2 regions of the Marinobacter sp. E2 genome follow, and region 2 is predicted to be linked to the other one. Evidence: predicted binding sites of a transcription regulator. Region 2 holds the regulator's gene; the other holds the start of a gene.

Region 1 (11,405 bases), 1.3 Mb from region 2:
CGTCGGAGGACCCCATGCGGGTGAAGATACGGTCCACCGGGCCGATCACCGCCCGGTTGGCGGGCACGAAGCTGCCGGTGTAGGCGAGCAGTGCGATGAGTGCCGCCTGACGCATGTAGGTGGACTTACCGCCCATGTTGGGGCCGGTGATCACCAGCATGCGCCGCTGGGTGTCCATCAACAGATCGTTGGGCACAAAGGGCTCGTCCAGCAGCTGTTCAACCACCGGATGACGGCCCTCCTCGATATCAAACCCGGGCGATTCGCTGAATTCCGGTGCGGAGAACCGCAGTGAGGTAGCCCGCTCGGCAAAGTTGCTGAGCACATCCAGCTCCGCCAGTGCCTGGGCCGCGTCCTGCAGTGGCGCCAGCTGCTCGGCCACGGTTTCCAGCACCTCGTCGTACAGGCCCTTTTCCCGGGCCAGGGCCCGGCTTTTGGCGCTCAGCGCCTTGTCCTCGAACTCCTTCAGCTCCGGGGTAATAAAGCGCTCGGCGTTTTTCAGGGTCTGGCGGCGAATGTAGTCCGCGGGCGCCTGGGCCGACTGGGCCCGGGTAATTTCAATGTAGTAGCCGTGCACCCGGTTATAGCCCACTTTCAGGGTGCTGATGCCGGTGCGCTCGCGCTCACGGGTCTCCACATCCAACAGGTACTGGCCGGCGTTCTCGCTGATGTTGCGCAACTCATCCAGCTCTTCGTCGAAGCCCTCCCGGATCACGCCGCCCTCGCGAATCACCACCGGTGGATTATCGATGATCGCCCGTTCCAGCAGGTCGGCCAGTTCGGGGTACTCGCCAATGGTGGTGGCCAGCTTGACCACGTGGTGGGAGTTAACCGGCTTCAGGGCTTCCTGCAGCTCCGGCAGGGTCTGGAAGGCGTCGCGCAGGCGCGCCAGGTCCCGTGGACGGGCCGAGCGCAGTGCCACCCGCGCCAGTACCCGTTCAATGTCGCCCACGGCTTTGAGCAGATCGTGCACCGGCTCGTAGTGGAACCCGTCCAGCAGCGCGGAAACCGCCTGCTGGCGCTGGCGCACAATCTCCACGTCACGCAGCGGCCGGTTGAGCCAGCGCCGCAGTTCGCGGCCACCCATGGCGGTGGCGGTGCGGTCCATCACCCAGGCCAGGGTGTACTGGTGGCCGCCCATCAGGTTGGTGTCGATCTCGAGGTTGCGGCGGCTGGCGGCGTCGAGGATGACGGCCTCGTCGCGGCGCTCGCGGGTCAGCTTGCGAATGTGGGGCAGGGCGGTACGCTGGGTTTCCCGGGCGTATTGCAACAGGCAGCCGGCGGCGCAGATGGCCAGGTGCAGGTCTTCACAGCCAAAACCGGTGAGGTCGCGCACCTGGAGCTGCTGGGTAATCACCCGCCGGGCGGTGTCGGATTCAAACAGCCAGGGACCCTGGCGCCGGATGCCGGTGAAGCCCTCCAGGATCTCCTCGAAGGGAAAATCCTCGCTGATCAGGATCTCTGCCGGCCTCAGCCGCTGGAGCTCACCCTGCAGGGCCTCAAGATTCTCCAGTTCAGACACCGCAAACCGACCGCTGGAGATGTCCAGGGAGGCAAAACCGAACTGTTCCCGGTTGTTGAAGATGGCCACGAGCAGGTTGTCGCGGCGGTCTTCGAGGTACGCGTCGTCGCTCAGGGTACCGGGGGTTACAATACGCACCACCTGGCGCTCGACCGGCCCCTTGCTGGTGGCCGGGTCGCCGATCTGCTCGCAGATGGCGATGGATTGACCCGCCCGAACCAGCCGGGCAATGTAACCCTCAGAGGAATGGTAGGGGATACCTGCCATGGGAATGGGGTTGCCGCCGGACTGGCCCCGGGCGGTGAGCGTAATGTCCATGAGTTCGGCCGCTTTCTTGGCGTCCTCGTAGAACAGCTCATAGAAATCGCCCATCCGGTAGAACACCAGTTCATTGGGGTGCTGGCCCTTGATCTTCAGGTACTGCTGCATCATCGGGGTGTGCTTGGAAAGATCGGTCTGAGCTGCTGACATGAACGGGTCCGGTTCGCCTGGCTTTGGGTGAAGGCGTGAATTGTAAGAAAATAACCGCCGCGATGAAACGAAGGAGGTCATTATGCTGGCCAGCGATCAGCAATTGGAAGACGCGGGCAACCGCCTGGGCGACCGGCTACTTGGTACCGGCCGCACGGTAGCCACTGCCGAGAGTTGTACCGGTGGCTGGGTGGCCAAGGTGTTGACGGATCGGGCCGGGTCTTCGGCCTATGTGCTCGGTGGCCTGGTGACCTACAGCAACGAGGCCAAGCAGGCGCTGTTGGGCGTTACAAAGAAATCCCTGGATGAGCACGGCGCGGTCAGCGAGCCCGTGGTGCGAGAGATGGTGGCCGGCGCCCTGGCCGCCACGGGCGCCAGCGTGGCGGTGGCCATCAGTGGCGTGGCCGGCCCTGGCGGAGGCAGTGAGGAGAAGCCGGTGGGCACGGTCTGGTTTGCCTGGGGCAGCAGCCCGGCGAGCACGGTGGCGGTGGTCAGGCATTTCGAGGGCGACCGGGATCGGGTGCGTCGGCAGGCCGTTCTCTTTGCGCTTCAGGGGGTTACCGGCTTTCTGGATGAAGTCTGACCGATTTCACTGCCGCAGGGGTTGGTCTCCTTTTCCGGTTATGTTTTAATACTGTTCAAATATACAGGGATTGCTCAGGTGTTTGTTGTACGGCGTCCCGGTTCACGATTCCGCTGTCAGGTTCCAAAGAGAACTGATGGCCCAGGCGAAAGAGGGTTTGCACTGATGGAAGACAACCGCAAGAAAGCATTGAGCGCAGCACTTGGGCAGATCGAGCGCCAGTTTGGTAAAGGCGCGGTCATGAAAATGGGCGATCAGCCCCGTGAGGCCATTCCTGCGGTGTCCACCGGTTCCCTTGGTCTGGATGTGGCCCTGGGCATTGGCGGGCTTCCCTATGGTCGGATCTGTGAGATCTACGGCCCGGAAAGCTCCGGTAAAACCACACTGACCCTGCAGGTGATTGCCGAGGCCCAGAAGGCAGGCAAAACCTGCGCCTTCGTGGACGCCGAGCATGCGCTTGATCCGGTTTACGCCGAGAAGCTGGGTGTGAATGTTGACGAACTGCTGGTATCCCAGCCGGATACCGGTGAGCAGGCACTGGAAATTGCCGACATGCTGGTTCGCTCGAACGCCGTCGATGTCATCATCGTCGACTCGGTGGCGGCCCTGACCCCGAAAGCGGAGATCGAAGGCGAAATGGGCGACAGCCACGTTGGCCTGCAGGCGCGACTGATGTCCCAGGCCCTGCGGAAGCTGACCGGTAACGTCAAGCACGCCAACTGCCTGATGATCTTCATCAACCAGATCCGCATGAAGATCGGCGTGATGTTCGGCAGCCCGGAAACCACCACCGGCGGCAACGCCCTGAAGTTCTACTCCTCCGTACGTCTCGATATCCGCCGCATTGGCTCGGTGAAGGAAGGCGACGAAGTGGTCGGCAACGAGACCCGGGTCAAGGTGGTCAAGAACAAGGTATCACCGCCGTTCAAGCAGGCAGAATTCCAGATTATGTACGGCAAGGGCATCTACCACATGGCCGAGGTGCTCGACATGGGCGTCAAGGAAGGCTTTGTAGACAAGTCCGGCGCCTGGTACGCCTACAACGGTGACAAGATCGGCCAGGGCAAGGCCAACGCCTGCAAGTTCCTCGAAGAGAACCTCGACATCGCCAACGAGATCGAAGCCAAGGTTCGTGACAAGCTGATGCCCAAGCCGACCGCCAAGAAAGAGGCGGAAGAGGCGCCGGCGGAAGCCAACGGCGAGCTGCTCTAACATTTCCCGGCGGGCAGGCGGTGCGGTGGCAGGGTGAGAGTCCACGCGTGCTGCCCATCGCTGGCCCCGCGCCGGCTATCTCTGTCGCCTCTGTTCACCGAGAACAGAGGCGCTTCAAGCGCCTTTCGGAAATGCCCCGGCTCGGCGCCGATGTCTTCTTCCAATCGCCTGAGATAGTCTGCACCTCCGGCTTGTGCAAGCTGATTCCTAATCCATTGTCGATGTTGCAGTCGACGGACAAAATTCCGGAATGATCTGAAGTGGATCTGGCGCATGGGTTCTTCCTCCCTGTTGCTGTTTGTCCATACTAGGCTCATGGCTTGCCCGGGTATCGAGTCAGATCCGCGGTTTCATTCCGGTACAGATTGCCGGGATTGTAGGTCTGTACTGCTCGAAATTTGACCACCTGTGCTCTTCGGGCCGGTGGCGGCCCGTCAACGGCAATTCCGAAACTGGGAACTTGTTATGGAAGCGCAAAAAAAACTGCTGGTGGTTGCCCATGCACCTTCCCCGAACACCCTGAAACTCAGGCAGGCGGTGGTGGACGGCGCTCGCCAGGAAGACATTGAAAATGTTGAGGTGCGGGTTCTGTCACCACTTGAGGCCGGGCCGGAGGATGTGATGGCGTGCGATGCCATTATCCTGGGTACCACCGAGAATCTTGGCTACATGAGTGGGGCGCTCAAGGACTTTTTCGATCGGAGCTATTATCCCTGCCTGGAGAAGACCGAGGCCTTGCCGTTTGCCTGTTACATTCGCGCTGGTCACGATGGCACCGGTACCCGCAGGGCCATCGAGAGCATCACCACCGGGCTGCGCTGGAAGCGAATTCAGGAGCCACTGATTTGCCGCGGCGACTACCGTGATGAGTTTGAGGAGCAGTGCCGGGAGCTGGGGTTGTACGTGGCGGCCAGTCTGGACGCGGGGCTGATCTGAGTTGCCGTTTTAACGCAGCTCAGCTCGCGAAGCGGTTATAGAATCCTTCAATCCGGGACAGGGCGTTATCGACGGTACGGGAATAGCCTTTCGGATCCTGGCAATAGCTGAACTGTACGCTGACCCGGTAGCCGGTCTGGTAGGGCTGACAATCCACGACTCTGGCACCCACCCGCGACTCGCTGATGTATTTGCCGTCGAAGTCCAGGAACAGTCTGGCCCCCCGCTCCACCGGGCGAGGACAGAGAACGGCCATCCCATAACGATTCAGATCCAGGCAGGTTACCGGTGTAGCGTGCTTGCCCCGGCCAAAAAAACCACGTTCACGAAGGCGAACCTTCAGGCAGGAGGCGGGGTAGCGGTCCTTGATTCTGCGGTCGGCGGAATCACTCGTCATACGCGGGCATCCGTTGCGTGCATCGTATTTTTGTTGTCGGGAGACGAAGTGTAGTCAAGGCCCTGCTGGCTGAAAAATGAACGGTCGCAGAAGTGTGAACCACCTAACATATTTCCGGTGGCCGCCAAGGCCGGGCGAAATCTTTTCGGCGAACGCGACAGGGCCGCCTCCAGAAACTACAATGACCGGCCAATGTGTTAACCGCTACAGGAACCAATCTTGAAGTCACTGCCTCTGCATCAGCTCTACAAAGCCTGTGTCCTCAAGGACCTGCCGTTCAAGACCACCCGCCAACTGGAACCCCTGGCCGAAATCGTTGGCCAGAACCGTGCCCAGGAAGCGGTACGTTTTGCCCTGGCGATGCCCCATGGTGGATATAACGTGTATGCAGTGGGCCGGAACGGCCTTGGCAAGCGCACCATGATGCTCCGGTACCTGGAGCACCATGTGGATACGGATCAGCAAAGCCATGACTGGTGCTACGTGGCCAACTTTGAGGAGCCGCGCATTCCCAAGTTGCTGCAGTTGCCCGCGGGCAAGGCGACCGAGCTCAAACAGGACATGGAAAAGCTGATGAGTCGCCTGGTGAAGGTGGTTCCCCAGACCTTCGACAGCGACAGCTTCCTCGAGCGCTCGGAGCAGCTCAAGAACGAGTACGGCAAGAAGCAGGAAGATGAGCTTGAGAAAGTGGCGGCGCAGGCCAAGCGCAAAAAAGTGAGCTTGACTGTGACCACGCCGGGCGGTTACCGGCTGGTGGCCATGAACGGTGATGAACCGCATACCGCCGAGTCCTTCCAGGCGTTGTCCCAGGAGCAGCGGGACAAATTCGAGGATGCCATCAACAAGCTTGAGAAAAAGCTCCGGCAGGCCCTCCGTAAACTGGCCGACTGGGAGCAGGAGTATGCGGAGAAGCAGCAGGCATTGAACCAGGAAACCCTGGAGAGCATCTCTGGCCACCAGATTGACGAGCTGATCGAAAAGTACCGGGATCTGCCTGACGTGGTGACCTACTTCGAGGCAGTCCGGGCCGATATGGTGGAGAACCTGGATATCTTCCTGGATGACAACGAAGAGCAGGCGGCGATTGCCTACGCCTCCCTCGACAAGAAGATGCCGCGGCGTTACCTGGTCAACGTGCTCGTGCACCAGAAAACCAACGAGGTGCCGGTGGTGGTGGAAGACAACCCCACCTACCACAACCTGTTTGGCTATGTGGAAAACGTTACCTACAAGGGTACGGTGTTCACTGATTTCTCCCTGATACGCCCCGGCAGCCTGCATAGGGCCAATGGCGGCTATCTGCTGATGGATGCCATCAAGGTGCTGGAGCAACCCTTCGTCTGGGACGGCTTGAAGCGGGCTCTGCGTTCCCGATCCATACAGATCAACTCCCTGGAGCGGGAAATGACCCTGTCCGGCACGATTTCCATCGAACCGGAATCGGTGCCGCTGGATGTCAAGATTGTTCTTTTTGGCGATCGTGAAACCTGGATGCTGCTGCAGGAATACGATTCCGAATTCGCCGAGCTGTTCCGGGTAACGGCCGATTTTGAAAATGAAATGTACCGGTCCGACGACAGCCAGCTGTTGTACGCCAAGTTCATTGCCAGCCTGGTGAGCGAGAAAAAACTGCTGCACTGTTCCAACAAGGCAGTGGCAAGGGTCATCGAGCACAGCGCGCGTATGGCGGAGCACCAGGATAGGCTCTCGTTGCATGCGGCAGATATTGCCAACCTGCTTCGGGAGTCGGATTTCTGGGCGAGACAGGCCGGCGCAAAACTGATCCAGGATGTTCACGTGGAGCGGGCACTGGAGAGTGCCCGGTACCGTAGCAGCCGTATTCGCGACCAGTTCTATAACTCCATCCGTGATGGCTCGACGCTCGTATCTACCACTGGGAAGACCATCGGGCAGGTCAACGCGCTGTCTGTGTTGTCTACCGGTGGCTTTGAATTCGGCTTGTCCAACCGGGTGACGGCCACCTGCTATTATGGAGATGGCGCGGTGATGGATATCGAGCGGGATGTGAAGCTCGGCGGCAACCTGCATTCCAAGGGGGTGATGATCCTCAGCTCCTGGTTGTCTTCGCATTTTGCGGTGACGGACCCCATGCATCTCTCGGCCAGCCTGACCTTCGAGCAGAATTATGGTGAGGTGGATGGTGACAGCGCCTCACTGGCAGAGCTGTGTGCGCTGATTTCCGCCCTCTCGGGCGTGCCTGTGCGACAGGATCTGGCGATTACCGGCTCGGTGAACCAGTTTGGTGAGGTTCAGCCCATCGGTGGCGTGAACGAGAAGGTAGAGGGCTTTTTCACCACCTGTCAGCTCAAGGGTGGGTTGTCCGGCACGCAGGGCGTGATTGTCCCGACCACAAACGTGCAGAACCTGATGCTCGACAGCGAGGTTGTTCAGGCGGTAAGGGAGGGGCGCTTTGCGGTGTATGCGGTGTCCCGGGTTGAAGAGGCTGTCACCCTGTTGCTTGGCAAGCCTGCGGGCAAGGCCGATGACAAAGGCAGGTACCCCAAACAGAGCGTTTTTGGCATTATCCAGCAACGACTTGAAAAAATGCGGGAACACGAGCGTCAGGAACACGCCCGTGATGACCATAAAGACCCGTCAATTCACTGACCGGCGACGAACAAGAAAACGGACAGGAGAGAACACATCCATGACTGACATCCAGCAAACCGTATTCGTGGTAGAGGACGACGAAGCAGTCCGCGATTCCCTGGAGCTGCTGCTGAAATCCGACGGCAAGCCGGTCAAGACCTATGAGAGTGCCACCGCTTTCCTGAAGGACTATTCCGACAAGATGGCCGGCTGCATTGTGCTGGATATCCGTATGCCGGGTATGGACGGTATGGAGTTGCAAAAAAAGCTCAACGAGAAGCACTCGATTCTGCCAATCATCTTTGTGACCGGGCACGGCGATGTGCCCATGGCGGTTGATGCCATGAAGGAAGGCGCAGTGGACTTCATCCAGAAGCCCTACCGCGAGGAGGCGCTGCTGGAGAAGATCGAGGCGGCCCTGAAGCAGGACCTGGAGCAGCGTAAGTCGCTGGATGAAAAACAGGAGATTATCCGTCGCATCAAGAGCCTGACACCCCGGGAACACGAGATCATGGACCGGATGATTGCCGGCCAGGCCAACAAGGTAATTGCCATTGAGCTTGAGATCAGTCAGCGGACGGTGGAAATCCATCGCTCCCGCGTCATGCACAAAATGGGAACCCATTCCCTCGCACATCTCGTCCGTATGGTCCTGTCCGTAAAGGACCTTATCGACGCACGGTGATCCCGGCGCCATCATACGGTTACTTTTCTAACCGGTCCGACAACTATGACTGAAGCTGTCAGCGAGAACTCGGAGGTGACGGTTCTGCTCGTGGACGATAATCCGCAGAACCTCAAAGTCCTCTATGAGACCCTGAAAGACAAAGGCTACCGACTGCTCATTGCCAACGAGGGCGAGAAAGCCCTTGACCTTGCACACCGTCACCAGCCAGAGGTGATTCTCCTCGACATCATGATGCCGGAAATGGACGGTTACGAAGTCTGCCAGCGGCTCAAGACCGATCCCCAGACCGCTGACTGCGCTGTGGTCTTCCTGTCTGCCCTCGACGACCTGCAGGCGAAGGTGAAGGGTTTTTCCCTGGGTGGCGCCGACTATATTTCAAAGCCGTTCCAGTCTCAGGAAGTAATTGCCCGGGTGAAAACCCACGCCAGCGTCATTCGTCTGGAGCGGCAGCTGCAGGCGCGGAACCGGGAGCTGCAGAGCGACCAGACCCGCATTCTCAACTCCATCAGTGAAGGCATTTACGGACTGGATGAGAATGGCATTATCGAGTTTGCCAACCCGGCCGCGGCCGCCATTGTTGGTTGCCCGGTTGACGAGCTGATCGGCCGCAATTTTTTTGAAACTCACTTTGCCACCTCTGCCGCTTGCCCGGACAGTCTGCCTGTTCGGGCTACCTGCCAGCAGGGCGTGGCGGAGAACCAGCGGGACATCCGGATGCTGCGTGCCGACGGCACCGGTTTTCCGGCTGAGTATCGCTCCACGCCAAAGCTGGATGCCGATGAACTCCATGGCGCCGTTGTGGTCTTCCGAGACATTACCGCCGAGCTGGACAATGAACGAGCTCTGGAGGAGGCCAGGCAGCTGGTTCAGGAGCAGCGGGACCAGCTTGCCCACACCTCGCGCCTGACCACCATGGGAGAGATGGCGGCCGGCGTCGCCCACGAGGTGAATCAGCCGCTCACAGCCATAACCAACTACGCCCGGGTGGCCAAGCGGATGATGGCCAAGGAAAGCCCCGATATGGATCTGCTTCGGGAAACCCTGGACAAGATCGAGGCCCAGTCCCACCGGGCCAGCGAGATCATTCGCAGGATCCGCCGGTTCATGAAGAAACCGGCCACCGGCAAGGAAGTGCTGTCGGTATCGGCATTGCTGGAGGATACCCGCCAGTTCGCCGAGGTGGATATGCGCAACAATAAGGGCGCTATCTCTCTTGAGGTGCCGGACGATATGCCGGAGGTGCTGGCGGATCCCATCCAGGTTCAGCAGGTGGCTCTCAACCTCATCCGCAACGCCCTGGAAGCAACCAGCAGTATTGACTCAGACGCGCCCGTGGAGGTCAGCGCCCGGGTTCAGGGGGGCAGCTGTGTGCGTATCCAGGTTCGGGATCACGGAATGGGGTTGTCTCCCGACGCTGAGGAAAAGCTGTTTTTGCCGTTTTTCACCACCAAGGACGAGGGCATGGGCATCGGGCTTTCGACCTGTCGCTCCCTCATTCAGGCCCAGGGCGGTGATATCGGGTTTGAGCGCCCCGAAGACGGCGGCGCCTGCTTCTATTTCACCCTGCCGGTCGCCGGGGCGGAGGGTTCGCCCTGCGCACCGGAGGATTCGGTCTCCTAGAGCCAGTCGATGCGCCCGGTAAGATGGGGCGCATCGCCCTTGCCATTCAACACCTGATAATCCCAGCCGTTTGCGCCGCTTCGCCAGTTCAACTGGGCCGTGCCAGGCAGGAACAGCGGCTTCTTGAACTGACAGCTCACACTCAGGGCCCCCGATTTCCAGCCGGGCTGCCGCTCCAGTAGCGCCAGGGCGTGGGCCTTGGTCCACATGCCGTGCGCGATAGCCCGCGGAAAGCCAAAGGCCCGGGCACTCAGAGCGTGCATGTGGATGGGGTTGCTGTCGCCCGAAACCCGCGCGTACTGGCGTCCGATCGATTCCGGCGCTTTCAGGTTCAGGGTATCCGGGAATCGCTCCAGCTCTCTTGGCGGCTTGCCGCCACCGGATTGGCCGTTGCCGCTGGCCTGCCGGAAGAGGGTAGTGCTTGCTTCTTCCCAGATCAGCTGGCCGGCCGAGTGGGCCTGCGTGATCAGATCGAATTCAACTCCCCGTGAAGATTTTGTGGTGTTCCCCAGCGCGACGTTCAGGTCGAGCGTTTCCCCGTGTCCGATCGGTCGGTGCTGGGTGATGGTGTTGCGCAGGTGTACCAGTCCCAGCAGGGGCAGGGTGAATCGGTCATCCGTCAGCAGCTTCAGATGCAGGGGAAAGGCAAGAATATGGGGCCAGGTCACGGGCACGTGGTGATGGCTGGCAAAGCCACAGACCTGCTGGTACTTGCGGAGTTTGTCGGTGGCGGTTGCCACGCCGACCAGGCGGGCGGAGAGCTCAGGAATGACGATGGAATCTCCCGAATGCTTCTTTTTGGGGAGCAGAGCCTTGCCGTAGAGAGGCAGCAAAGCCGGCGGCGTGCCGTGGTAGACAAGAGGCTCGGGCATAGGTGACTCCTTGTGCGTCCTGTGGCGGGCCGGGCGGAACCATAACGGGGGGTTCTGTCGCGCAGATACCGCTTATTTTTACAATTTGGTACAACTCTCCGGTCGTGGCCTGATATGCTCTGATAACAGGCGAACGCCCGGGAGTGTGTATTCTATATACTCGATTAGTCTGGCAGAAACCGTCGGGCAGGGCATTGACCTGGGGTTTCCCGGTGTTTGTCCAGCCGGTCAAGGTATCAGTTAACGAATAAGAAAAGCGGGATCTTATGCAGGAACTTCGTGACGCGGGCGTGATGTTGCGCCTGATCTATGAGGCGATGAAGAAGCAGGGAGTTGATACGGACGCCATCTTCAGTCGCCTGGGGGTGGATGAGAACTACGTCTACACCGAGCAGCTGCGAACACCCCACAGCGCCCAGATGTATTTCTGGCAGGCCGTTGAGGAGGTGTCCGGAGATCCCGATGTCGGCCTTCATCTGGGACAGTTGCTGCCA
Region 2 (11,405 bases):
CTATCTCGAAGCCGCCAGTGGTCTGGCGGCTTCACTGGACATTTTCTACACGCGGGATTTCTGATCGCACGCCGGCTCCGGGGGTCACTCCAGCTCGAAGGTGGCGCTTACCGACGCCTCGATTTCCCGCTCGCCCACGCTTGAAATGCTGTCCGAGGCGGACTTTGCCTCCGCCATCATCATGGGAGCGGGGCGATGTCCGCCGTTGATGTTTATGGTTACGACCTCGCCGCATCCCTGGTCGAGCTGCTTCGCCACGAATTGGCAGCGGGCCCTGGCATCGGCAATGGCCCGCGCCAGCGCCTCCTGTTCCAGTCCGGTCTCGTTGGAGTGGAAGAACTGGTGTGGCCCCAGATGGTAGTCCAGGCCGATGGCCTGGGCTTCCTGGAGCAGGGGATTGAGCAGGGTGAGGTCGTTGATGCTGAAGCTGATGGTCTGGGAGGCAACCGCACGCGTCTCGGGCTCCTTGCTTCGGTCTGTCGGTGGCAGGGTGCGGGTATAGAGATTAACGGTTGCATCGCTGTAGTCTTCAAGACGGTCCCGGTAGTCGGCAATGCCCTCACGCCACTGCGACATGAGGCTGGCGACCCTTTCGGTGGCCTTCTGGGGCAGGGCATGCTCGGCGCTGGCGGTAAACTGCAGCCGGGCACTGTCGGGCTCATAGCGGACCCGGCCCTCGCCCGTGAGTGTGACCTCTCCAGCTACCGCCAATGCCGGCGCCAACAGGACAAGGCTGACGCCGAGGCGCCGTTTGAGTTTCTGTAGATACATGGTGTGCCTCCTATGGGCGCGAATCTGCGCGTCGATTGTCAGATGTCGCCGGTATCCGGATCCAGCCGGGCCAGTTTCAGTTTGCGGGCGGCCGCCACGAACTGGGCAAAGATGCGCCGGTGTCCGCCGTGGTACAACAGGTATTCCGGGTGCCACTGCACACCCATGAGCCACTGCCCCCGGGTGTTTTCGAAGGCCTGGACGAACAGATCGTTGTCCAGTGCCGTCACCCGGAGGTCACGGCCAAGCCGCTTGATGGCCTGGCTGTGAATCCGGTTGGCACCGATAACCGGCGAATCCATGGCCTGCTCCAGGCGGCTGGCGGTGACCACGCGAACGGTTTGCAGTGGCAACAGCAGGGGCCGGTGACGGGTGTTCACTCGCAGCGGCGTGACGTTCTGGCACAGGGATCCGCCCCGGAACACATTGATAAACTGGGCCCCGCGGCAGATGCCGAGCACTGGAATGCCGGTGGCTTCTGCGCCTTCCAGAAGCGCCTGGTCGGTGGCATCCCGTTTCCTGTCATAGCGGGCGCTCACCTGCGGTTGCTGTCCGAAGCGTTCCGGATGCACATGGGTGCCACCAGAGAGGACCAGACCGTCCAGCAGGGTCACGTCGACACGGGCGCCGGGCCTTATGTAATAGGTGCGCGCGCCCTGTAGACGAAGCCCCAGGCCGATAAGCCGGTGAGCCAGGCTTTTTCGTGTGGGACCGCTGATGCCAATGGTCAGGCCGGGTACGTCCGGCTCTTCTGCCAACCTTCGTTCAGACATAGCCCTTCTTGCTCAGCCAGTCCTCGATGGTTTCCCGCCAGCTGTGGGTCAGGTTGTGGAGACTCAGTTTCCGGCGCTCCCGGAACAGGGCCCGCAACTCAGCGAGGTCGTCGGCGCGGTTGGCCAGTTGTTCAAGCACTACCCAGTCGTTCCACACGGTGGAAAAGTGCCAGTCGGGGTTGTTGATGTCGCAGTCGGGCAAGCGGTAGTGGAGCGTGGGCCGGCTTTTGATGCGCGGGTCCTGAACGTGCTGTTCGAGGCGATCGCTGTCGAGGTGCGCAAACAGGGGCAGCAGATCAAGGGCGCGGTTCCGGGTTGGATTGTATTCCAGGTAGTCGTCAATCAGTTGCGACAGATCCGGATGATAGTCGTCTTCCATCAGCAGCTCGGTGTAGCGGGTATGCCATGGCTCGATGTAGGTGGTGAACTTGCGACTGACATCCAGCTGATGTCGATGTTTCAACCAGTCGTAGAGCCCGGCAAATGCCTGGAAGTACCTAACCAGGGTAGCTGGCTGCAGGTCCGGCAGTTCGGGGTTCAGCTGCAGACCGAACGCGAAGTAGATGGCTTCCCGGCTGCCCAGGGCCCCGGCCTCCCTCAGGTTGTCCATCAGGGATTCGATCACGCCGAGATTGGCAAACGGGATCGGTGGGCTGACGATCTCAAGGGGCACGATCCGTTCTGCGGCGGCATCGATCACATCCATCGCCTGGCCACCGAACTCGCGCAGGGATTCGGGAAGTCGTTCATCGGTCAGATCCAGATCCTTGATGGGATCCGAGTCCAGCTCAACGGTAAATTCACCCAGCCCGGTTTCAATGGTGGTCACATAACGTGATCTGAGATCGGGAATGCCCTTCAGGAGCTTTGCCGACAACGCGACCAGATCGTCATAGCCAAGGCCCGACAGTTCAATTTCTACGCCAACCTTTCGGTCGTCTCCCTCCCGTGTCTTCAGAATATCCGGCATCCTGCAGGCTCTGGACTGTGTCATGGTACTCCCTGGTGTGAGTTGGCGTTGGTTCACCATAACACACACCCGCGAACACCACCGTTAAGCGCGGGCAAGAAATTGGACGGATCGGCTTTACACTGGATAAAACACTGTATATAGTCTGATTACTGTATAAAAAAACAGGGCCTGGAAAAGGCTCGTAAAGACATTGAAACAGCGGTCAAGACAGAACTCAGGCCCTCAGCCAGCGGAGTAGGTCAATGAAGCTCACAGCAAGACAGTCACAGGTACTGGACATCATCCGCCGATACGTTGATGAAACCGGTTACCCGCCTACCCGCGCCGAAATTGCGTCGGAACTGGGCTTCCGGTCGGCCAACGCGGCAGAGGAACATCTGAGAGCGCTGGCCCGCAAGGGCGCCATCGAGATGGTGCCCGGGGCAAGTCGCGGTATCCGACTGCCGGAAGCGGAAGCGGATCTGGGGTTGCCGGTGATCGGGCAGGTGGCAGCCGGTAGTCCGATCCTGGCCCAGGAGCACATAGAAGACCACTGCACACTGCAGCCTGAGTTTTTCTCGCCATCCGCCGATTACCTGCTCAGGGTGCGTGGCATGAGCATGAAGGATATCGGGATTCTTGACGGAGATCTGTTGGCGGTGCACAGCACCCAGGATGTCCACAACGGCCAGATCGTGGTTGCCCGGGTAGGTGACGAAGTCACCGTGAAACGCTTTCGACGCGAGGGCTCCAAGGTTTACCTGATTGCCGAGAACGAGGAATTTGCGCCGATTGAGGTGGACCTGGCCGAACAGGAACTGTTCATCGAAGGGCTTGGTGTAGGTGTTATCCGTCGCTCCGATCTGCACTGATCGGCCCAGACAACGGCAGAACCATTTGAATAACGGGTGAATTATGGAACAACTCAGCTTCAACCAGAATCTCGCTTACCAGCCGAATGCCCTGTCCGGTTCCATGTCGGCGAATGTCACGCGCGAGCGACGCACGGTTATCCGTGCCCGGCGGAACCCGGAGCCGGAGGGTGTCACCGGTTCCCAGGCCCCCGGTAACGTGACCGAGATCATCCTGCCGCAGGGTCAGGTGGAGAATTTCCAGTTGCTGTTGCCCATGCTCACCCAGCTGAACCAGGAGAAGCGCTGGCTGGCCTGGATCGATCCTCCCCAGGCGCTCGTCAGCAAGTGGCAGAAAATGCACGGAATCGTGGCTGGCGAGCTGCTGGTGCTCCGCTCAACGCCGGAATATCCGGCCCAGGAGCTGGCAGAGAGAGCCCTGAGCGCGGGCACCTGCCATGCTGTCGTAATGTGGACGGGCAAGCTCGGCAGGGCTGCGCTCGAATCACTGCAGCAGGCATCGGCCAAGGGCAACAGCCACGGCGTTGTGCTCAGGCAGCGTTGAGCCTTAGTGGAGGGTGTAGGAAGGCTGGGCGTCTTCCACGGCATCCAGCTCATCATCCTCCCAGTCAATATCGTGGGTGACGTTGCCAACCGCCTCAATGCCAGCGGCGATCATGGCCTTGGCAACCGACATATCCCGATCTTCCATCATTTCGCGGGCTTCCGCAGAGAAAGAGATCTTCACCAGCGGCGCACTCTCATCGTCAATGCGGCGCAGCGCGTAATCGCCATTGCTGAGTTGAACAATTTCAAAAAACGACGGTGACATTCATTAAGCCTTTACGTTGTTGAATTCGTGGTATCCGGGGCAGGTCTGGCTCTACCACTCGCTATGTTGCTCTTCCAGCTCATTGGCGAACTGTTTGATAGCGGCGAGGGTTTCGAGCAGTGCCGATACTGAGCGATCAGGGCCAGTCTCGGCGGAGATGGCAATGATGTTTTCGGCACTGACCGTTTTCCGCGTGGCCGGCGGCCGCCCCTGCGACGTTTCCAGCTGATCCAGGTGGTTCCACCAGCTTCCGGCGGTTTGCTCCAGCTCCCGCAAGCGTATGACCTCGCTGGACTCCTTCCCGATCAATGTGCCTAACGCTCCGAGCGTATCTGGTTGTCCTGATTTGTCCTGATACAACCTGGCAATCATCACCAACAGAAGTTGGCGGCCCCTGAGCATTAGCTCGATGGCGCCTTGTAGAGCCGCCTCGCGCTGCAGGGCCTGTTCCGTGCCGGCAGCGCCGGCGCCAGCCTCAGCTGCGCGTTCAATCTGCCGAAGCAAGGTGCCGGCCAGAAACAGTTTTTGAGAAACGAGTGAATGCCATTGAGAGGCCATGGGATACCTGCGCGATCAGACGCGGATGAACTCCGGAAAAGTTGACCCGGCAGTATACCATTTTTGTCGGCAGATTTCGCCCTTGCCCTGAATTCTGCATGAGCGCTGCCACGATGGGGGCACGCGAGTTGCGTGTTTCACAATAAAATACAAACGATCACTTGAAACGGGCGTTTGAATTTGGCAAAAAGGGCCACCAGCGTGCGTCGGGAACAGCGGTCGCAGCGAACCAACAGCATGAATTTCTGGAGGCCAGAGGGATGCGGAGTCACGTTCTAGCGGGTGTTGCAGTATTTTGTATGGGTTTTTCAGGGCAAGTCCTGTCGAAAGTGGCAGCCGCTGAAGCCGAACGACTGGGCGGAGACCTTACCCCGGTCGGAGCCGAGCGGGCCGGCAATGACGCAGGTACCATTCCTGAATGGACCGGAGGACTTGCGACACCTCCAAAGGCCTGGCGCCCGGGGCAGGTGGAAGTGGATCCCTACCCGGAAGACGATGCCCTGTTCGTGATCACGGCTGGCAACCTCGACCTGTACCGGGACAAGCTCACAGACGGCCACATCGCCATGCTCGAGAGGTACGGGCCCGAGTTTTTCATGCCGGTGTATCAGACTCGCCGCAGTGCCGCGTTTCCCGAGCATGTCTATGACAAATTCCGGGAAAACGCTGTCACAGCCGAACTGCTGGACAACGGTAATGGGGTGCGCGACACCATTATGACCAGCCCGTTCCCGATTCCATCCAACGGACTGGAAGCAATCTGGAACCATATCCTGCGTTATCGTGGTGAGGCCATCTCTCTGCGCAGTGCCTCGGCAACCCCGCAGGTCGACGGTTCTTTCAATCCGGTCGTGAATGATTACGACTATTTCTTCGCGTACAGCCAGAAAGGCGCCGAACTGGCCGAGATCGACAACAAGATCTTTTACCTGAAAACCGATACGGTATCGCCATCCGCCCTCGCGGGCACCATCACCCTGGTGCACGAAACTCTGGATCAGGTGCGTTCGCCCCGCCTCGCTTGGCGTTACGATTCCGGATCCCGGCGACTCCGCCGGTCACCCAACCTGGCCTATGAGACCGACCTGCCCAATTCGTCCTCCCTGCGCTCGGTTGACCAGAAGGACATGTACAACGGGGCGCCGAACCAGTACGACTGGGAGCTCAAAGGCAAGCGCGAGGTCTACGTGCCTTACAACGCCTACCGGCTGCACAACCCGAAAGTCCGCGCCGAAGACGTGATTGGCGCGGGTCACATCAATCAGGAACTGACCCGCTATGAGTTGCATCGGGTGTGGGTGGTTGAAGCCAAGCGCCGCACCGGGATCAGCCACATCTACGACCGTAGGGTGTTCTATATTGATGAGGACAGCTGGCAGATTCTGGCGTCTGAAGAGTACGATGAGCAGGGGAACCTCTGGCGGGTGTCCGAGGCTCATAACATCAGCTATTACAGTGAGCCGGTGTTCTGGACTACCATGGAGATGACCTACGACCTCAAGGCTGGGCGTTACTACATCGACGGACTGGACAACGGATTTCCGGCGTACAACTTCAAGCCGGGTTACCGTGGCAATGAGTTCACCGCTTCAGCGGCCCGTCGAGCCGCCCGCCGCTGATACTCCGGGAGAAAGGCATGGCAGACCCACAAGCGCATCTGGCGCGACTCGATGAACTGATGGCGAAACTGGGCCGGGCGCTCGCGGATCAGGACTGGGATGCCATGGCCCGTCTCAATGAACAGGTTAAGCCTGCGGTGGCGCCACTGATGGCCTGCCTGGAGGCGGGAGAGATTGAAGCCGAGCCGGTGAGACTCCGGCTCGAGGAACTGCAGCAGTTTATTGACGCGGCCGATCAGTCGGCCCGTGCGGCGCGTCAGGAGGCCGAGGACGGACTCAAAGGCGTCAACCGCAATCGCAGCGCCGCACGGGCCTACCAGAAGGTTTCGTCTAACCCGTCAAAATAGCGTCATAAAATTGACTCGGCCGGTCTTACAGTCTTAAATACCGCACAAATCCCCCAAGAGTTTGGTTTTAATGTCTAAAAATAACAAAGTGCTGGTGCTGAGCGAGGACGAGTCAAGACGTCGGGACCTGGTCACCATTCTTGAGTTCATTGGTGAGGAGCAGATTCTCGCAGGCGACGAAGCCAGAGCGCTTTTGGGCAGTGGTGACGACGACAGTCTGGCGGATATTTCAGTGGCCGTGGTGAACGGCGAGGACGCCGGTGCCCTGGAGAACATCTCACTGGTTTGCCGGGCCGCCGAAGGTATTCCGCTGCTGGTTACAGGTGACCCAAGCCTCAAGGGTCTGCCTGAAGAGATGGGATCCCGGATCATCTCCCGCATGGAATGGCCACTGAACTACACCAAATTTGTGGATTCCCTCTACCGCGCCCAGATCTACCGGGACCAGTTCAGCCGCTCCCGGGAGCGCGGGCAGCAGCGTGGTTTGCAATTGTTTCGCAGTCTTGTCGGGACCAGCCGAAAAGTTCAGCAAGTTCGCCAGTTGATGGAGCAGGTGGCGGACAAAGACGTCAGCGTGCTGATCACCGGCGAATCCGGTACCGGCAAAGAGGTGGTTGCCCGGAACCTGCACTATCACTCCTCCCGCCGCGACAAGCCGTTTGTTCCGGTCAACTGCGGTGCTATTCCTGCCGAATTGCTGGAGAGCGAGCTGTTCGGCCACGAAAAAGGTGCGTTTACCGGTGCAATTACCGCACGGGTTGGCCGGTTCGAGCTGGCCGAGGGAGGCACCCTGTTTCTTGACGAAATCGGTGATATGCCACTCAACATGCAGGTCAAGATCCTGCGGGTTCTGCAGGAGCGCACCTTCGAGCGGGTTGGCAGTAACCGTACCCAGTCGGCTGACGTACGGGTTATTGCGGCCACCCACAAAAATCTCGAGGACATGATCGGCGCCGGTGATTTCCGTGAAGACCTTTACTACCGGCTTAATGTGTTTCCGATTGAAATGCCGGCGTTGCGGGATCGTGTGGAAGACATTCCCCTGTTGATCAACGAGCTGATCTCCCGGATGGAAAAGGAAAAACGCGGCTCACTGAGGATGAATTCGGCGGCCATCATGAGCCTGTGTCGGCACGACTGGCCGGGCAACGTTCGCGAACTGGCCAACCTGGTGGAGCGGCTGGCCATTATGCATCCGTATGGCGTGATCGGAGTCCAGGAACTGCCGAAAAAGTTTCGCTATGTGGATGACTACGATGAGAACCGCCCCGTGGAGGACACCGGCATGCCCTCCGGAATTCCCGGGCTGGTGGGGCTCGATGCGCCGGCCTTGCTGCCGGTCAATGGCATCGATCTCAAGGACTATCTCTCCAATCTGGAAAAACAGCTGATCCAGCAGGCGCTGGACGAGGCGGGTGGTGTGGTCGCAAGGGCCGCCGAGAAGCTGCGTATCCGCCGGACCACCCTGGTGGAGAAGGTCCGGAAGTACGGACTCCGTGAAGAGGAATCCGAACAGCCTTGAGCTCTTTTAGATAGCCCTGGGTGACATTGGAGCGGCGTCAAAGGATCGTAAATCCTGGCGTCGCGCCACCTTCATACCGACGTAAAACCGTCAATAATGACCTCTCTCTTTTCCTTTCCTTCTGAAATATAAAGAAAAAACCAAGTTGGCACGGTGCTGGCTTATTAACCTGCAAACGAAGTATCCGAACACAGGGTCCGCTGAACCAGGGCCGATCGGGGAGTCAGGTTATGAGTCAGGCACAGTTTCTTTTGCAGTCCCGCGTTGGCGAGCAGGTTGGTGAGCAGCAGGCCAATGCCGCGGCGGATGTGAACGACAAGGTCACCGCGTTGTTCCCTCAACAGGACGACGAGGCGGTCGATTCCGCCCTGGAACTGTTCAACCGGATGTCCCGCCAGATCACCGACTCCTACCGCACCCTGGAATCCCGGGTAAACCAGCTCTCCGGCGAGCTCAATCAGGAATCCCGGCAGCGCCAGCAAGAGCTGGAAGAAAAGGAACAGCTGGCCGACCGGCTCTCGACCCTGCTCAAGGCCCTGCCGGCCGGTGTGGTGGTTCTGGACAGCCAGGGGGTGGTAACCCAGACCAATCCGGCGGCCATCGCCCTGCTCGGAGAGCCGCTCGACGGCGCTCGCTGGATTGACGTGATCCATCGCTGCTTTGCGCCCCGGCGCGACGATGGTCACGAGGTGTCCCTGAAAGACGGTCGCCGGGTCAGTATCGAGATCCGGACCATGGAGAACCAGCCCGGCCAGTTGATCCTGCTGACCGATCTGACAGAAACCCGTCATCTCCAGGCACAGCTGGCTCATGCCCAGCGTCTCTCGGCGATGGGCAAGATGGTGGCCTCTCTGGCCCACCAGATTCGTACCCCGCTGTCAGCCGCCATTCTCTATGGCGGTCACCTGAGCGAAGAAGACCTGGATGAGGAGATGCGCCAGCGCTGTGCCTCACGTCTGATGTCGCGATTGACCCATCTGGAGCAACAGGTAAGGGACATGCTGATTTTCGCCCGCGGCGAGACCCGGCTGGCGGAAGAGCTGTCTGCGGATCGCTTGGTTCATGCGTTGGCGTCGGCGGTGGAAGGGCTGCGACCGGCCGCTGGAGCCTCCGTGAGCCTGGACAACGCGCTGAGCGGTGATTGCCGTTTGATGTGCAACCGTGACGCGCTCGTCGGCGCGTGTACCAATCTGGTCAATAACAGTCTGGAGGCGGGTGCTACCCGGGTGTCACTGCAAACCCTGGTGGATGCCGGTGAACTGGTGGTCCGGGTCATCGATAATGGCCCGGGCTTTGCGCCGGAGGACTCCGACCGCCTTATGGAAGCCTTTTACACCACCAAGTCCCACGGAACCGGTCTCGGTCTTGCGGTTGTGCAGGCCGTGATCAAGGCCCACCAGGGCCGTTTTTCCATCGAATCGCCAGAGCAGGGGGGCGCTGTTGCCACCCTGCGTTTACCGTTACTGCGCAACAGAGATTGATCGGAGGTACCCATGGCCAAGGCCCAGATACTCATCGTTGAGGATGATCGTGACCTGCGGGAAGCGCTGGTGACGACCCTTGAGTTGGCAAAATTCCGCGTTCGCGAGGCGTCCAACGCCAGTGAAGCGCTGGCCCGACTGGCCGAGTCGCCGGTGGACATGGTGGTGAGCGATGTCAACATGCCCGGGTTGTCCGGGCACGAGTTGCTGGCAGAGGTGCAGCGCCTGTACCCGGGCCTGCCGATGATGCTGATTACCGCCTATGGCCAGATCAGCGACGCGGTATCGGCCATGCAGGCGGGAGCGATCGATTATCTGGTCAAGCCCTTCGAGCCCCGGTTCCTGGTCGATGCCGTCAGCAAGGTAGTGGGTGGCGGAACCCGGAAGGCTGGTGATGAGCCGGTGGCAGAAGATCCGATCAGCAAGCGAATGTTCCAGTTGGCGGCAAAGGTGGCTGCCAGCGATTCGACGGTGATGATTTCCGGCGAAAGCGGTACCGGTAAGGAAGTGCTGGCACGGTATATCCACCAGCAGTCCCCCCGGGCCGATCAGCCGTTCGTAGCCATTAACTGCGCAGCAATACCTGAGAACATGCTGGAGGCCATCCTCTTTGGCCACGAAAAAGGCGCCTTTACCGGAGCGGTGTCTTCGTCTCCGGGCAAGTTTGAGCAGGCCAACGGCGGCACGATTCTGCTGGACGAGATATCGGAAATGGACCTGGGACTCCAGTCCAAGCTGCTGCGGGTGCTGCAGGAGCGGGAAGTCGAGCGGGTGGGTGGTCGCAAGACCATCAGCCTGGATGTGCGGGTTGTGGCGACCACGAACCGGGATCTGGCGGATTACGTGCGCGAGGGCAAATTCCGCGAAGATCTGTATTACCGCCTGACGGTGTTCCCAATGCATTGGCAGCCGTTGCGGGAGCGTCCACTGGACATCATGCCGCTGGCAACCTCTCTGCTCAAGCAGCACGCCCGCAAGATGAAACTCACAGGCATCAGCTTTGCTCAGGATGCCCGCTCGGCCTTGATGAACCACCGCTGGCCGGGCAACGTGCGGGAGCTGGACAACGCCATACAGCGGGCGCTGGTGCTGCATCAGGGCAACGTTATTCATGCCGGCGATCTCTGCCTGGAACTGGGCATTACCGGTCGGCAGGATGGGCACGCACCGGCGCCGACACCGCAACTGGTGTCCAGACCGGAGTCAACAACTGAGTCGGGCGACGCCGTCGCGGACAACCGGTCCGAAGGCGTTTTCCCGGGCGAGGCGCATGGGTCGGCCTCCGAGGCGGTATCGCTGGGAGATGATCTGAGGCAACAAGAGTTCCGTATTATTATCCAGACGTTACGCAAGGAGCGTGGGCGCCGTAACCGGGCCGCGGAGCAACTGGGCATAAGCCCCCGGACGCTTCGCTACAAACTGGCCCAGATGCGAGACGCCGGTATCGATCTGGACGCCGAGATGTCCATGGCTTGACCCCCTGCAAAAGAACTCCTTCATTGGCACCCTTCGGGGTGCCGTTTTTTTACCGGACGCCCCCGATATGTCCGGTCCCCGGAAAGCCCTGTCAAAACTCCGTCATTGGCTCTTGGTGAGTCGAAAATTTCGGGCTTAAGATGCTGATAAATAGCAATAAAAAGGTATTGGCCTGCCGATTGCTTAGGCTTGCTCAACAGAGTCTCGGTTGAGAATTCCCAGA

What was found. Region 2 encodes LexA, which represses DNA repair genes until DNA is damaged. Its sites were predicted from a motif close to CTGTNTNNNNANACAG; they were not measured.
Region 1: recA (recombinase RecA) is a predicted target of LexA. The motif match lies at 2,628-2,643, and genes of this name have one in related genera.

Annotation. Positions count from the first base shown of each region.
Region 1 is NZ_CM146911.1:1,266,530-1,277,934, forward strand. Features, by position in the region: gene mutS (DNA mismatch repair protein MutS) at 1-1,993, opposite strand, end outside; gene pncC (nicotinamide-nucleotide amidase) at 2,076-2,576, shown strand; gene recA (recombinase RecA) at 2,742-3,788, shown strand; gene AC0J1C_RS05825 (flavodoxin family protein) at 4,254-4,724, shown strand; gene AC0J1C_RS05830 (PilZ domain-containing protein) at 4,744-5,121, opposite strand; gene AC0J1C_RS05835 (AAA family ATPase) at 5,341-7,749, shown strand; gene fixJ (response regulator FixJ) at 7,790-8,416, shown strand; gene AC0J1C_RS05845 (ATP-binding response regulator) at 8,462-10,039, shown strand; gene AC0J1C_RS05850 (MaoC family dehydratase) at 10,036-10,911, opposite strand; gene AC0J1C_RS05855 (AraC family transcriptional regulator) at 11,178-11,405, shown strand, end outside.
Region 2 is NZ_CM146911.1:2,518,932-2,530,336, reverse strand. Features, by position in the region: gene AC0J1C_RS11540 (translocation/assembly module TamB domain-containing protein) at 1-64, shown strand, start outside; gene AC0J1C_RS11535 (SIMPL domain-containing protein) at 85-771, opposite strand; gene AC0J1C_RS11530 (gamma-glutamyl-gamma-aminobutyrate hydrolase family protein) at 810-1,544, opposite strand; gene AC0J1C_RS11525 (amidoligase family protein) at 1,537-2,538, opposite strand; gene lexA (transcriptional repressor LexA) at 2,760-3,368, shown strand; gene AC0J1C_RS11515 (cell division inhibitor SulA) at 3,412-3,912, shown strand; gene AC0J1C_RS11510 (hypothetical protein) at 3,916-4,179, opposite strand; gene AC0J1C_RS11505 (DUF6586 family protein) at 4,231-4,737, opposite strand; gene AC0J1C_RS11500 (DUF1329 domain-containing protein) at 4,998-6,356, shown strand; gene AC0J1C_RS11495 (SOS cell division inhibitor) at 6,374-6,703, shown strand; gene AC0J1C_RS11490 (sigma-54 dependent transcriptional regulator) at 6,774-8,225, shown strand; gene AC0J1C_RS11485 (PAS domain-containing sensor histidine kinase) at 8,456-9,706, shown strand; gene AC0J1C_RS11480 (sigma-54-dependent transcriptional regulator) at 9,719-11,182, shown strand.